3 regions of the Flintibacter hominis genome follow, and region 3 is predicted to be linked to each of the others. Evidence: predicted binding sites of a transcription regulator. Region 3 holds the regulator's gene; each other region holds the start of a gene.
What was found. Region 3 encodes HrcA, which represses chaperone genes, less so after heat shock. Its sites were predicted from a motif close to TGTTAGCACTCNNNNNNNNNGAGTGCTAACA; they were not measured.

Region 1: the regulator HrcA is predicted to act here: its motif matches at 2,636-2,666, upstream of H8S11_RS08330 (Hsp20/alpha crystallin family protein).
Region 2: the regulator HrcA is predicted to act here: its motif matches at 2,872-2,902, upstream of H8S11_RS07940 (Hsp20/alpha crystallin family protein).

What each region holds. Positions count from the first base shown of each region.
Region 1 is NZ_JACOPO010000004.1:270,750-275,046, reverse strand. Features, by position in the region: gene clpB (ATP-dependent chaperone ClpB) at 1-1,895, opposite strand, end outside; gene H8S11_RS08330 (Hsp20/alpha crystallin family protein) at 2,082-2,513, opposite strand; gene H8S11_RS08325 (2-hydroxyacid dehydrogenase) at 2,757-3,746, shown strand; gene H8S11_RS08320 (2-hydroxyacyl-CoA dehydratase) at 3,810-4,297, opposite strand, start outside.
Region 2 is NZ_JACOPO010000004.1:182,831-187,127, forward strand. Features, by position in the region: gene H8S11_RS07920 (linear amide C-N hydrolase) at 1-955, shown strand, start outside; gene H8S11_RS07925 (DUF3793 family protein) at 1,000-1,566, opposite strand; gene H8S11_RS07930 (flavodoxin) at 1,692-2,123, opposite strand; gene H8S11_RS07935 (hypothetical protein) at 2,407-2,790, opposite strand; gene H8S11_RS07940 (Hsp20/alpha crystallin family protein) at 3,023-3,469, shown strand; gene H8S11_RS14240 (hypothetical protein) at 4,241-4,297, shown strand, end outside.
Region 3 is NZ_JACOPO010000007.1:21,984-26,280, reverse strand. Features, by position in the region: gene H8S11_RS10650 (MATE family efflux transporter) at 1-275, shown strand, start outside; gene H8S11_RS10645 (MBL fold metallo-hydrolase) at 289-1,131, shown strand; gene H8S11_RS10640 (hypothetical protein) at 1,167-1,322, opposite strand; gene hrcA (heat-inducible transcriptional repressor HrcA) at 1,639-2,706, shown strand; gene grpE (nucleotide exchange factor GrpE) at 2,728-3,339, shown strand; gene H8S11_RS10625 (hypothetical protein) at 3,402-3,539, shown strand; gene dnaK (molecular chaperone DnaK) at 3,581-4,297, shown strand, end outside.

The sequences.
Region 1 (4,297 bases), on a different contig from region 3:
TCGCTGTCGAACAGGGCTTCGGCCAGAGTTTTGGCCAGCTCGGTCTTACCTACGCCGGTAGGGCCCAGGAACAGGAAGGAGCCGATGGGCTTGCTGGGGTCGGCGATCCCGGCCCGGCTGCGCAGGATAGCCTCGGATACCAACCTTACTGCCTCGTCCTGTCCTACCACCCGCTGGTGGAGGATATCCTCCAGGTGGAGCAGCTTGTCCCGCTCCCCCTCCATCAGCCGGGCCACCGGGATGCCGGTCCAGCGTTCAATGATGCGGGCGATTTCCTCCTCGGTGACCTTGTCCCGCAGGAGAGAGCGGGCCTTGCCCTCGTTGGCGATGCTCTCCTCCGCCTCCAGGGCTTTCTTCAGCTCCGGGATGCGGCCATATTGCAGCTCGGCGGCTTTCTCCAGGTCGTACTCCCGCTGGGCTTTCTCCAGGGCGGCGTTGGCCGCCTCCAGCTCCTCCCGCAGCTTCTGTACCTTGCCGATGGCCCCCTTCTCGTTGTCCCACTGGGCTTTCTTGGCCTTGAACTCTTCCCGCATATCGGACAGTTCCCTCTGAATCTCAGCCAGATGCTCCTGGGACAGCTTGTCGGTCTCCTTCTTCAGGGCGGCCTCCTCAATCTCGTGCTGGATGATCTTCCGCTGGATGATGTCCAGTTCAGTGGGCATGGAGTCCATCTCGGTGCGGATCATGGCACAGGCCTCGTCCACCAAGTCGATGGCCTTGTCCGGCAGGAAGCGGTCGGTGATATAGCGGTTGGACAGGGTCGCGGCGGCAATGATAGCCCCGTCCGTGATTTTGACCCCGTGGTACACCTCATACCGCTCCTTGAGCCCCCGGAGGATGGCGATAGCGTCCTCTACTGTGGGTTCGTTGACCATCACGGGCTGGAACCGACGTTCCAGGGCGGCGTCTTTCTCGATATACTGCCGGTACTCGTTGAGAGTGGTGGCGCCGATGCAGTGGAGCTCGCCACGGGCCAGCATGGGTTTGAGCAGGTTGCCTGCATCCATACTGCCCTCAGTCTTGCCAGCGCCCACAATAGTGTGCAGCTCATCAATGAAGAGGATGATGCGGCCCTCGGACTTTTTGACCTCGTTGAGGACGGCCTTCAGCCGCTCCTCGAACTCCCCCCGGTACTTGGCCCCGGCCACAAGGGAGCCCATGTCCAGGGAGAAGATCGTCTTGTCCTTCAGGGAACCGGGCACATCTCCCTTGACAATCCGTTGAGCCAGACCTTCAGCGATGGCGGTCTTGCCCACGCCGGGCTCGCCAATGAGCACAGGGTTGTTCTTGCTCTTACGGGAAAGGATGCGGATGACATTCCGGATTTCATCGTCCCGGCCGATGACCGGGTCCAGCTTGTTCTGGCGGGCCCGCTCCACCAAGTCGGTGCCGTATTTCTTCAGGGCGTTATAGGTATCCTCCGGGTTGTCCGAGGTCACCCGTTGGTTGCCGCGGACGCTGGCCAGAGCCTGCATCACCTTCTCCCTGTCCACATGGTAGGTGCGGAATAACTCCTTTAAGGCACTGTCAGGCTGTGCCAGCAGACCGAGGAAGATGTGTTCCACTGAGATGTACTCGTCCTTCATGGCCTGGGCCTCTTGCTCCGCGCCGCGGAGGGCCCTGTCCACATCCTGGGACACATAGACCTTGTCCGCTTCCCGGCCGGACCCGGACACTTTAGGCAGTTTCTGGACCTCCCCCTTCACTGCCGCCTCAAAGCTGGGAACAGTCATGCCCATAGCGGCGAGCAGCTGGGGAATGAACCCCTCGTTGTCACTGACCAGGGCCAGCAACAGGTGGGGCTGCTCGATCTGCTGATTGCCGTATTCCTGGGAGATGTCCCTGGCCCCCTGGATGGCGGCCAGGGATTTTTGAGTAAATCGATCCATATTCATGAAAAGAAACCTCCTTTAACTTTGGTTTCAAGATTGTCATAAATTAGCACTTGACTGAATTGTTTGCTAAAACAAAAATACACCAACCTGAGATATTTTGCAAGAAAAAATTTGACGCTCGCTGGCTGGCGTATACACCGGCACCCCCAAAAAAGGGCAGGCTCTGAAGCCTGCCCTTCCTTCTGGTCACTGAATGGCAATCCTTCTGCTTTGAGGCTGTATCTCAGCCATCTTAGGCAGAATCAACGTCAACACTCCGTTCTCATAGGAGGCTCGGATAGCGTCCTCCTGAATGCCAGAGGCATCAAAGGAGCGGACAAAAGAGCCGACCCGGCGCTCCCGACACAGGTATTGGCCCTGGTCGTCCCGCTTCTCCTGCTTTTCCTCGTGCTGGGCAGAGATGGTCAGGATGCCTTCCTTCAGCTCCAAATGGATATCCTCCTTTTGGAAGCCAGGCAGTTCAGCTTCCAAAAGGAAGTGGTCACCCTCATCCCGGATATCGGTCCGAAAGGCGGTGGGCTGGCGGTTTGCGGGAGGGAAGAAGCTGCGCTCCAGGTCATCAAAAATCGTGTCTAGACCGCCGTGATAGCGGCCAAAGGGGATCATACTGTACATCATAAGAAACTCCTTTCTGAGGTGGGGGTCCGATCTCAGCGGCCCTTCCTGCCTCACTTAACTTTGGTCCTAGTATATCGTCCAAATGTGAACAGTTCTTGCACACTTTGTGTATAAATTGTAAATATTAGCACTCTTATTATTTGAGTGCTAATATTGGAGTGTTGTACCAACAAAAAAAGTGTGCTACAATATTTATATTCTTTCCCAGAGGAAAAAATTTATCAATGACCGGGAGGATGAATCATGAAAGTATTGATCTTAGGGCCGAAGGCACGCTATGAGGCCTATATGCCGGAGTTTGTTGCACAGCTGCCCTTTGAAACGGCCTACTGTTCTCTGGACCAGTCCCCACAACAGGCGGCGCGGGAAAACGCTGATGCCCAGATCCTGTTCACCGACCCCATCGTGGACGTGACGGGAGAACTGATGGACCTGATGCCCGGTCTGAAGCTGATCCAATCGGAGGGGGTGGCCTACAACCGGATTGATCTGGAGGCGGCCAGGGCCAGGAACATTTTTGTGTGCAACAATAAAGGCTGCAACGCCGCTTCAGTGGCGGAGCATACGGTGATGCTCATGCTCATGGCTCTACGTCACGGTATTACTGGCCACAACGCCCTTCGGGCAGGCCGTCAACGCGAGATGAAGGAGGCGGTCATGGCCTCCAACTCTCCGGAGCTGGGTCTATCCACTGTGGGCTTGGTAGGGCTGGGGGACATCGGTACCGCCACAGCCAGGCTGCTGGCTCCCTTCGGCTGCAAGATGTACTACTACACCGCCCACCGCCGTCTACCCCAGGTAGAGGAAGAGCTGAACGTGGAATATCTCCCACTGGAGGAGCTGGTGTCCCGGTGCGACATTGTATCTCTCCATTGTGCAGTTACCCCGGAGACCACTCATATGGTGGACAAGGCTCTGCTAGACAAGTTCAAGCCGGGAGCCATTTTAGTGAACACCTCTCGTGGCCTGTTGGTGGACAGCCTGGCCGTCCGGCAGGCCCTCATCGACGGCCGACTGGGTGCCATCGCTATGGATGTCTTTGAACCGGAGCCCACTCCCGCTGACCACCCCCTGGTGGACCTCCCTCTAGAGGTCGCGGATCGGGCCATCTACTCGCCCCATCTGGGCGGCAATACCGGCGGCTCCTTCCACCGGGCCCACACCAATATGTGGACCTCGGCCCAGCTGGTGCTGGAGGGGAAGCGGCCCAATTTTATCGTCAATGGGCTGTGAGAAAAAAGAAAAGAGGACCCGGTACACCACTGTACCGGGTCCTTTTTTGTTGAGAGGGAAAGCTTAACTGTGGGCATGAGCCAGCTTGGGAGCCACTTCAGGCTGGGGCGCTCTGGGCGCGGGGGACTCCTGATGAGTCAGGCCCTTGGCGTTGGCCAGCATCAGCTTGATGCGGTTCTCCTGGTTGATCTTGGTGGCGCCTGGGTCGTAGTCGATGGCCACCACGTTGGAGTAGGGGTACTCGTCCTTCAGCTTGCGGATCATACCCTTGCCCACGATGTGGTTGGGCAGGCAGCCAAAGGGCTGGGTACACACGATATTGTTGGTGCCGGAGTGGATGAGCTCCAACATCTCGGCGGTGAGGAGCCAGCCCTCGCCCATCTTGTTGCCGTCGCCCAGATAGCCATGGACCAGGGAGTGGAGCTCCTGGAAGGTGCCGGGGGCACGGAAGCGGCCGGACTTCTTCAGAGCGGCGATCATATCCTTCTGACAGCCCTCGATATAGGACATGAAGGCCCGGCAGGCGGCCTTCTTGATCCACTTCCCGCCGT
Region 2 (4,297 bases), on a different contig from region 3:
CCACCTTTTAGGCCGGACATATGACCAGCTTGGGGATCTGCGGGCCAACCGGGTTATCTGTGTCCCCAAAGGGTCGCCCTGTCTGCCTGGGCTTCAGCCAGCCGGGCGGGAGGTCACGGCACACTATGGCTATACGGGCATGGCGGTGCTGGGATATGGAGAACCCATCCTTGTAGACGGCGTCAATGAGGCCGGACTAATGGGCGCGCTGCTCCACTACCCGGAGTACGCCATTTACCCACCAAAGCCCAGGCCGGACCAGATGGCGGTACATCCAGGCCGTCTGCTGGCTTATCTCTTTGGCCTCTGTTCTGGGGTGGAGGAAGTCGCCGCTCTCTTACCCACCGTCGCACTGGTAGACGATCTCTCTCTGGGCAGCCCTCTGCCGGCCCACTATATCTTCAGTGATCGAAGCGGTGAGGCTGCTGTCCTGGAGCCCGACGCCGGCGGGCTGAAGCTCCACCGCCATACTATTGGAGTATTGACCAACAGCCCTGACTATCTCTGGCACAGGACCAATCTGCGGACCTATGTGGGGACCACCAACCTACCAAAACCGCCTCATTCCATCGCAGGGCATGAGATTCGCGCCTTCGGAGAGCGGCTAGGAGGTGGTTTTGGCCTGCCTGGGGACTATACCTCCCCCTCCCGATTTGTCCGTATGGCGTTTATGAAGGAGTTTGCCGTAGAAGGAATAGACGAATTGGACGGAGTATCCCGGATGTTCCGCGCCTTTTCCCCGGTGAACATTCCAGAGGGACTGTCCAGGACGTCCCCGGATGCCGAGGAGTATCAACAGACCCTCTGTATCTCAGTCATGTGCGCCGAAAGCGGCATCTACTATTTTTCCCCCGCGCAAAACCGACGCATCTCCGCCGTCCGACTACCTCGCGGCGCCGGGGCCATTCGACAGTTCCCTCTGGGGGAGCGCCAGGATGTGAATTATAGAAATTGAAAACCGCGCCCCCACAAGGTTAATACCTCGCAGGGGCGCTCTTTTTACGCGGCGATTACCATTTTTTCAATTGGAATCCCTCGCTCATACATCCTGACATAGATGTTCACACACTGTCGGTAGCAGGCGAAACACCGTTGGATTGTATTGGGATCGCTGTATGATTTCCAGAATCCACAGCAAGTAAAATTTTGTCCCCGGTTTTCGATGAAGCCTACCACATCCCTGAGGGGATAACCTAGAAATACACCAATCTCATGTGGAAAATCCGATTGGGCCGACAGGCGCTCCGCCAGCTGGTCCAGCATTTGCTCTGTCCCGCTCCCCCTGTACCCCATCCCCACCAGAAAACCGCGGCGATCCGTCGCTCCTAGGGACTGCTCTAGCTGGCTGCCGCGGTACACATACACCAAGGCGGAGCCGGCCTCTCTCCGCTCCAGCAGTATACGGACAGACAGGCCGAGGACCTCCAGGCGCTGGTCCCAAAACCGCACCTTCTTCCGCACGTTCTCTAAGTCCTCCGCCGTAATACAGAACAGGCTGCCCGGCTTCAGGCCCGCCAGAGTAGGGGCGCACTGTCTAACTAGCATTTCTTCAAATGTCCGATCCATGGGGCGTCTCCTTTCACAGGCAACTCGATAGTAGTTTTCCCCCGAACGGGTCAGATATCCGCTCGGAGGAATCTGTAAGGGAAAGCGGGGAGGGATCTAAATAAGCAGAACAGCGGGGTCCAGTCCTACCAGGCAGCCAGCTTTCTGCCCAGCTCCTGGCACTTCTCCTGGGCACTTGCATCAGGAGTCTCGTTGGCAATCAATCCATTTTCGTCGTAGAGATTGGCGCCATGCTCGTCACACCGCTTGCACCAATCCCGCATCCACTGTCCATCACCCCAACCATAAGATCCAAACAGGGCAATTCTCTTACCGTTCAGGAAGCTTTCTATCCCAGAGAACATGGGATCAAATTCCATCTCCTCCAACACCTCAGCCCCCATAGCGGGACAGCCAAAGGCCACTACGTTGAACTCAGAGAGACGGGCGGTGGAAAAATCGGCCGGCCCCATCAGCGTCACCTCAGCTCCGGCCTCTTTTGCCCCTTCCGCAATACAGTTGGCCATGACCTCTGTGTTCCCGGTGCCGCTCCAATAGACGATTGCTAATTTGTTCATACTTATGCTCGCTCCTTTACTTGAGGCATTCAGACAATGGTTTGTTCTCCGCAGTTAGATATAACTAACCTCCGTTTAAAAAAATAAGGTCCACCCGTTTCGTGGTTAGTTTATACTAACTTCTTCTAAAGAATAACATAGTATATCTGATCTGTCAATCCCCTTTTCTGAAAAATTTACTTCTCCCCAGAACTGTTGACGACACGCTGAAAAATGACCATATTAGCCATGCATCCTTCTCCGCTCATAGAGCGTTTCTGTTTTGAGCAGAAGTTAGTTCTTTCTAATTTGTTGCTAAATCTCTTACGCATTTTTTGAGATACAAACAAATAGGAGAGGATTTTATGGTAAAAATCATACTGGGAATCGAAGTATGGCCCGCTCTATGTATGAGGCCCATATTAATGAGGCCAACTGTAAGGCCTGCCCCATCAAAAACCATCGGAAAGGCCTGACAGATGTCATCGCCGAGGAGTCCCTGAATGATGATACCCTTTGGAATGCTGTGGCGCATGCTGGGTACCGCCTGCTGTCTATGCAGAGCGAGCCATATCAAAAAAAGGGGGTGTTTTCGCAAAAGTCGCCAGCCACTGTCTTCCAACTTTTTCCGAGTCTGCCCTAGGCCCTTGCCCAGCAATTCCCAATTTAAATATTTTTCTCCGGCCATATGCGGAAGCAGATCTGTCCATCCCCCTCCGGTCTCTCCATTCTCGAATATTATATGAACGAATTGTATTTCTTTTATGAATTTTAGCACTCACCTCTTGACAGTGCTAAAGTTGGGATCATAATAGGCTTGAACCTTGAGAGAGGGGGCACATGATCCCCTCCCAAAAAGTTCCTCCAGCTCTCTCCAAGGGCCGAGCAAAGTATTCGTTATTTGAATGGAGGAATGAATTATGTCTAACAACAAGTATTTGGCCGAGCGTCTGTTTGATGACTTTTGGGGGGATGGATTTCCCACCGCTCCGATGTGGACTGGTCACGACCCTCTGTATGGCAAGCACGTTAAGAATCTGATGAAGACCGACGTACGGGAAACAGAGAATTCCTATGAGTTGGACATCGATCTGCCTGGCTTCCAGAAAGAGGAAATGACTGTGGAACTTCGAGACGGCTATCTGTCCATCCGTGCCGCAAAGGGACTTGACAAGGAGGAAAAGGACAAAAAAGGCACTTATATTCGTCAGGAGCGTTATACCGGCGCATGCAGCCGCAGCTTCTACGTTGGTGATGTGGAGCCTGAGGAGGTGTCCGCTAAGTATGAAGACGGTATCCTGAAGCTGACGTTGCCCAAGAAGGAAACAAAGGAGCTCCCCCAGCACAACCGGATTGCGATTCAGTGATTCGCGCGCTTCTTAAACTTCCATTTTTCTCTTGTACCTCTCAATACAATATCTAAAAACCCTCTGCCCATTTGAAAATGGGCAGAGGGTTTTTAGATTATGAAAAAGAACACAAGGCTTTCCTCTGGCAGAATCCGCTTTTCGTCCTTTTTTCCAAAAAGGACATATGAAATGGACAATCAAACCTTAATCTGGAATGTTAAGATATATGACGGCACAGGGGGCCAGCCGATTGCCGGATGCCCCCCTCCGTTTCCGGCCACTCTCTGCCTGCCCGTTCCGCACTATTCAAAGATGTCCCGGGACAACTGCAACGGCTGTTCGCAGCGGTTGTCGATATCCATTCCATTATCAGAGAAAACTCTGCCCTGGAAATCCGGTGCGATCTCCGTGGGAACCTTGTCCAGTTGCGCCGCAGTCCCGTTATTCCGGAACAGGTTGTATGGATTGGGAAAACTCACTTCGCCACCGCCATCGCTTTCATAATTTGTAACAGGCCGGAAGATCTATTTCTTCACTGCCGATTCTCTGGCGAACCTTTTTGGAGAGAAACAGTAAAGGAACGCTCAATGCGTTCCTCAGCACGTTAAGAAAAACTGGTCTGTATGCCATTGGCGAGATCGGGCTTTGTCCCTCCGCGCAGGGATGCCGCCGGGCTGCTTTCCCAGGTGGTCTCTGACTGCTGCGAGAGGATGAGCCTCCTCATCACTTCACCTTGAGTTCATCCAGTGGAACACAGTCTTTGGGGACAACCGGCTCATCGTCTCGCTCATTGGCCGACTCATCCACTACTCCCATATCATGATCTTCTCTGGAGAGAGCTACCGC
Region 3 (4,297 bases):
TCATCATGCCGCTGAAGGATTTTAACAGCGTGAATATTGTGGGAGTCCTCCGGGGAGGGGGAGATGTGCGGGCCACTACGCTCATTGACATTCTCCCGCTCTGGCTGGTGGCAGTACCTATGGCCGCTATATGTGGGCTGGTGTTGAAGACGGGGATCTTTTGGGTCTACCTGTCCCTGGGGGTAGAGCAGTTTTGTAAGTGCGTCGGGGGAGTGTGGAGATTAAGGAGCGGCAAGTGGATTCGAGACTTGACCCGCTCTGGAGCACTGGAATAAGGAGGAACAGGACATGAAAGTTGCCGTATTAATGGAAAATACTGCCCAGGAGGGATGCGGTCTGGTGCCGGAGCACGGCCTGTCCCTGTATATCGAATATCGGGGGAAGAGGCTGCTGCTGGATGGGGGCGCCTCAGGACGGTTTGCCGACAACGCCCAGAAGCTTGGGGTGGACCTGGCGGATGTGGACCTGGGGGTGCTGTCCCACGGCCACTATGACCACGCCGACGGCCTGCGCCGGTTCTTCCAGCTCAACCAGAGAGCCAAGGTCTATGTCCGCCCCCAGGCCGGAGGGCCCTACTTCTCCATGACAGAGGAGGGACCCAAATTTATTGGCGTCCACCGGGATATCTGGGAGGGGGCCAGAGAGCGGCTTGTCCCAGTACCGGGACCTATGGAGCTGCTGGAGGGTGGGTGGCTGCTGCCCGACGGTCCAAAGGACCCGGCCTTTATGGGAAAGGCGTCTAACCTGGTCTGCAAGCGAGGGGAGGATGACTTTGTCCCGGACGATTTCAGCCACGAGCAGTCCCTGGTGCTGGAGGGGGAGCGGGGACTGGTGGTCTTCAACTCCTGCAGCCATGGGGGCATCGTCAACATCGTGCGGGGCGTGCTGGACCAGCTGCCCGGAAAGCGGGTGCACGCCGTGGTGGGCGGACTGCATATGTATGCCAAGGGGGGGACTGGCATGAACTGCTCGCCGGAGTATGTACAGTCGGTGGCTGACGCGCTGAAGGCCCTGGGGGTGGAGCGAATCCTGACCGGCCACTGCACCGGACAGCCAGCCCTGGAGCGGCTGACGGAATACTTCGGTCCCGGCTGTCAGGGACTGTATACCGGCCAGGTGTTTACCCTATAAAAAAGAAACATGACCGCCTGTCTATGGACAGACGGTCATGTTGTTTTCTCCTCTAAGGTGGAGAGATATTGGAGCAGAATCGTTTCCACCAGGTTGGAGAGCGAGCGGTTCTCCAGCTGGGCCTGGGCGCGGAGGCGTTCTACCATGTCCTCATGAAAACGAAAGCTGTAATTCTTTTTTTCGATTCCCATAAAATCACCTCATATCTAGTGTAATACATTAGAAACATTTGTCAAGAGCCGGAGCTCTTAGCAGCAAAAGATAGAAGATGCAAAAAATTGGCGGGATTCATTTGTTTACAACAAATTCATAAAGTGCCTATTGACAATTCTGCCCCCCGGTGGTACATTATCTTTAGCACTCAGGAGTATTGAGTGCTAACAAAATGATCAAAGCGCAAGCAGGCCGGCATAAGGATATAAGACGAAGGGTCCGCGGAGCGGAGCTGTCTTGAGTCGGAACGGCCGGAAGCGCATGCCGAGATAAAAGGAACAGGGGGGTGGAAACATGGAGCTGACGGATAGAAAAAGACGGATTCTTCGGGCCATCATTGAAACCTATATCGCCACCGCCGAGCCTGTGGGCTCGAAAATGGTAGCGGAGCGGGCCGGACTGGATGTGTCCAGCGCCACCATCCGGAACGAGATGGCTGATTTGACTGATATGGGCCTTTTGGAGCAGCCCCATACCTCCGCCGGACGGGTACCCTCCGCCGCGGGCTACCGGCTGTATGTCAATGAGTTGATGGGTCATCAGCAGCTGACCATGCAGGAGACTCAGCGTATCAACGAGGCGCTGAACCTGAAGATGGAGGAGCTGGATCGAGTGATCGACCGGGCGGGAAAGGTCCTATCCCAGTTCAGCGACTATCCTGTATTTACCATGGCCGCCCCCGCGGAGCGGATCACCGTCAAACGCTATGACCTGCTGAAAGTGGAAGAAAACGCCTTTATCGCCGTGGTCATGACGGACAACTCCATCGTTAAAAATAAACTCATCCATATCCCTGAGGAGGTTTCTGACACCCAGCTCCAACTGCTCTCCGCGGTTCTGAACAGTTCCTTCGTGGGACTGACCCAGGAGGAGATGGAACAGACCTTGGACAAGATGGAGACCCGCACCGCTCCAGGCGCCTTTGAGCTGATTGCCCTGGTGGTGGACTTCGCGGTGGAGATCCTGTCGGAACAGAGCAGCCAAAAGGTCCGAACTACCGGAATCACTCACTTGCTGGAACACCCGGAATACCGAAGCCTGGACAAGGCTAAACCTCTGATGAACTATCTGGCCGAGGAGAAGGATGTGGCCCGGCTGCCTGTGACAATGACCGGCGGCCAGAACATGAACATCCTGATCGGGCCGGAAAATGTCAGTGACGCGCTGAAGGACACCAGTGTGGTCATGGCCAGCTACGACATTGGAGAAAATATGAAGGGCGTCATCGGAGTGGTTGGACCCACCCGGATGGACTACGCCAAGGTCACCGCCCGCCTGTCCTATTTTGCCGACAGCCTGACCCGGATGTTCGGCAAGGGAGAGTTACCCCCGGCAGAGAAAACAGATACACAGGAGCCATAAGCAGGAAAGGAGCGCCGCATCGTGAGCGATAAAAATAAAAAGAAGCAGGCCCAGCCTGAGCAGTGTCAGGAGGATATTCGGAAGGAAGAGGCTGTGGAGCCTGAGGAAGAGGCTGTTCGCACGGAACAGGAGGAGAAAGGGGGGCCCCAGGAGGCCGGCGAGGCCGCCCAGGAGGACCAGAAATCAGGGGAGGCACCCAAGGAGGAGCCCTCCGGAGAGGGGACCGCACCCCTCGACGACCGCTTTCTCCGCCTGGCCGCGGAGTACGACAACTACCGAAAGCGGACCGCCAAGGAGAAGGAGTCCATCTGGAACGACGCCAAGGCGGATACCGCCGCCGCGTTTCTTCCCGTCTATGATAACCTGGAGCGGGCCTTGAAGCAGGACACCGCCGACGAAGCCTACAAAAAAGGGGTGGAGATGACGATGAACCAGCTGAAGGAGATCCTTTCCAAGCTGGGCATCACTGAGATTCCCGCCCTGGGCCAGCCCTTTGATCCGAATCTCCATAACGCCGTTATGCACGTGGAGGATGAGAGCTTGGGCGAGAACGTAGTGGCCGCCGTGTTCCAGGCCGGCTTCCAGTGCGGCGAGAAGGTCATCCGCTTCGCCATGGTGCAGGTGGCCAATTAGGGGAACGGAACCGAGGTGTGCGGCTTATTTTCAAAAGCCGATGGGATTAAAGGAGGAAAACAGTGAAAAGAAATCAGCCCTGCAAGCAGTGCTGTAAAGCGAAAACCTGTGATGCTGTATCCTATACCCTGCTGCTCGCTGGGGGCCTGCTGGCCTGGTGCGCCGCACTCTACGCCATCGGGCCGCTGTTCCTATTTTAACTTTGTAAACATGAATGTCATATATTTAGGAGGAATGAATTATGTCTAAGATCATCGGTATCGATTTAGGTACGACCAACAGCTGTGTAGCGGTCATGGAGGGCGGCGACGCTGTCGTCATCCCCAACGCCGAAGGCAACCGCACCACCCCCTCTGTGGTGGCTTTTTCCAAGGACGGCGAGCGTATGGTGGGTCAGGTGGCCAAGCGCCAGGCCATCACGAACCCCGACCGGACCGTCATCTCCATCAAGCGTGAGATGGGCTCCGACTACAAGGTGAACATCGATGGCAAGAAGTATACCCCCCAGGAGATCAGCGCCATGATCCTGCAGAAGCTGAAGGCGGATGCCGAGGCCTATCTGGGCACAACAGTCACCGAGGCCGTCATCACAGTCCCCGCCTACTTCACCGATGCCCAGCGCCAGGCCACTAAGGATGCTGGTAAGATCGCCGGCCTGGACGTGAAGCGGATTATCAACGAGCCCACCGCCGCTGCTCTGGCCTACGGCGTAGACAAGGAGACCGCCCAGAAGGTCATGGTGTATGACCTGGGCGGTGGCACCTTCGACGTATCCATCCTGGATATCGACGACGGCGTCATCGAGGTGCTGGCTACCGCTGGTAACAACCGCTTGGGCGGCGACGACTTCGACAAGTGCGTCATGGACTGGATGGCCGCGGAGTTTAAGAAAACTGAGGGTGTGGACCTGACCGGCGACAAGGTGGCCATGCAGCGCTTGAAGGAGGCTGCTGAGAAG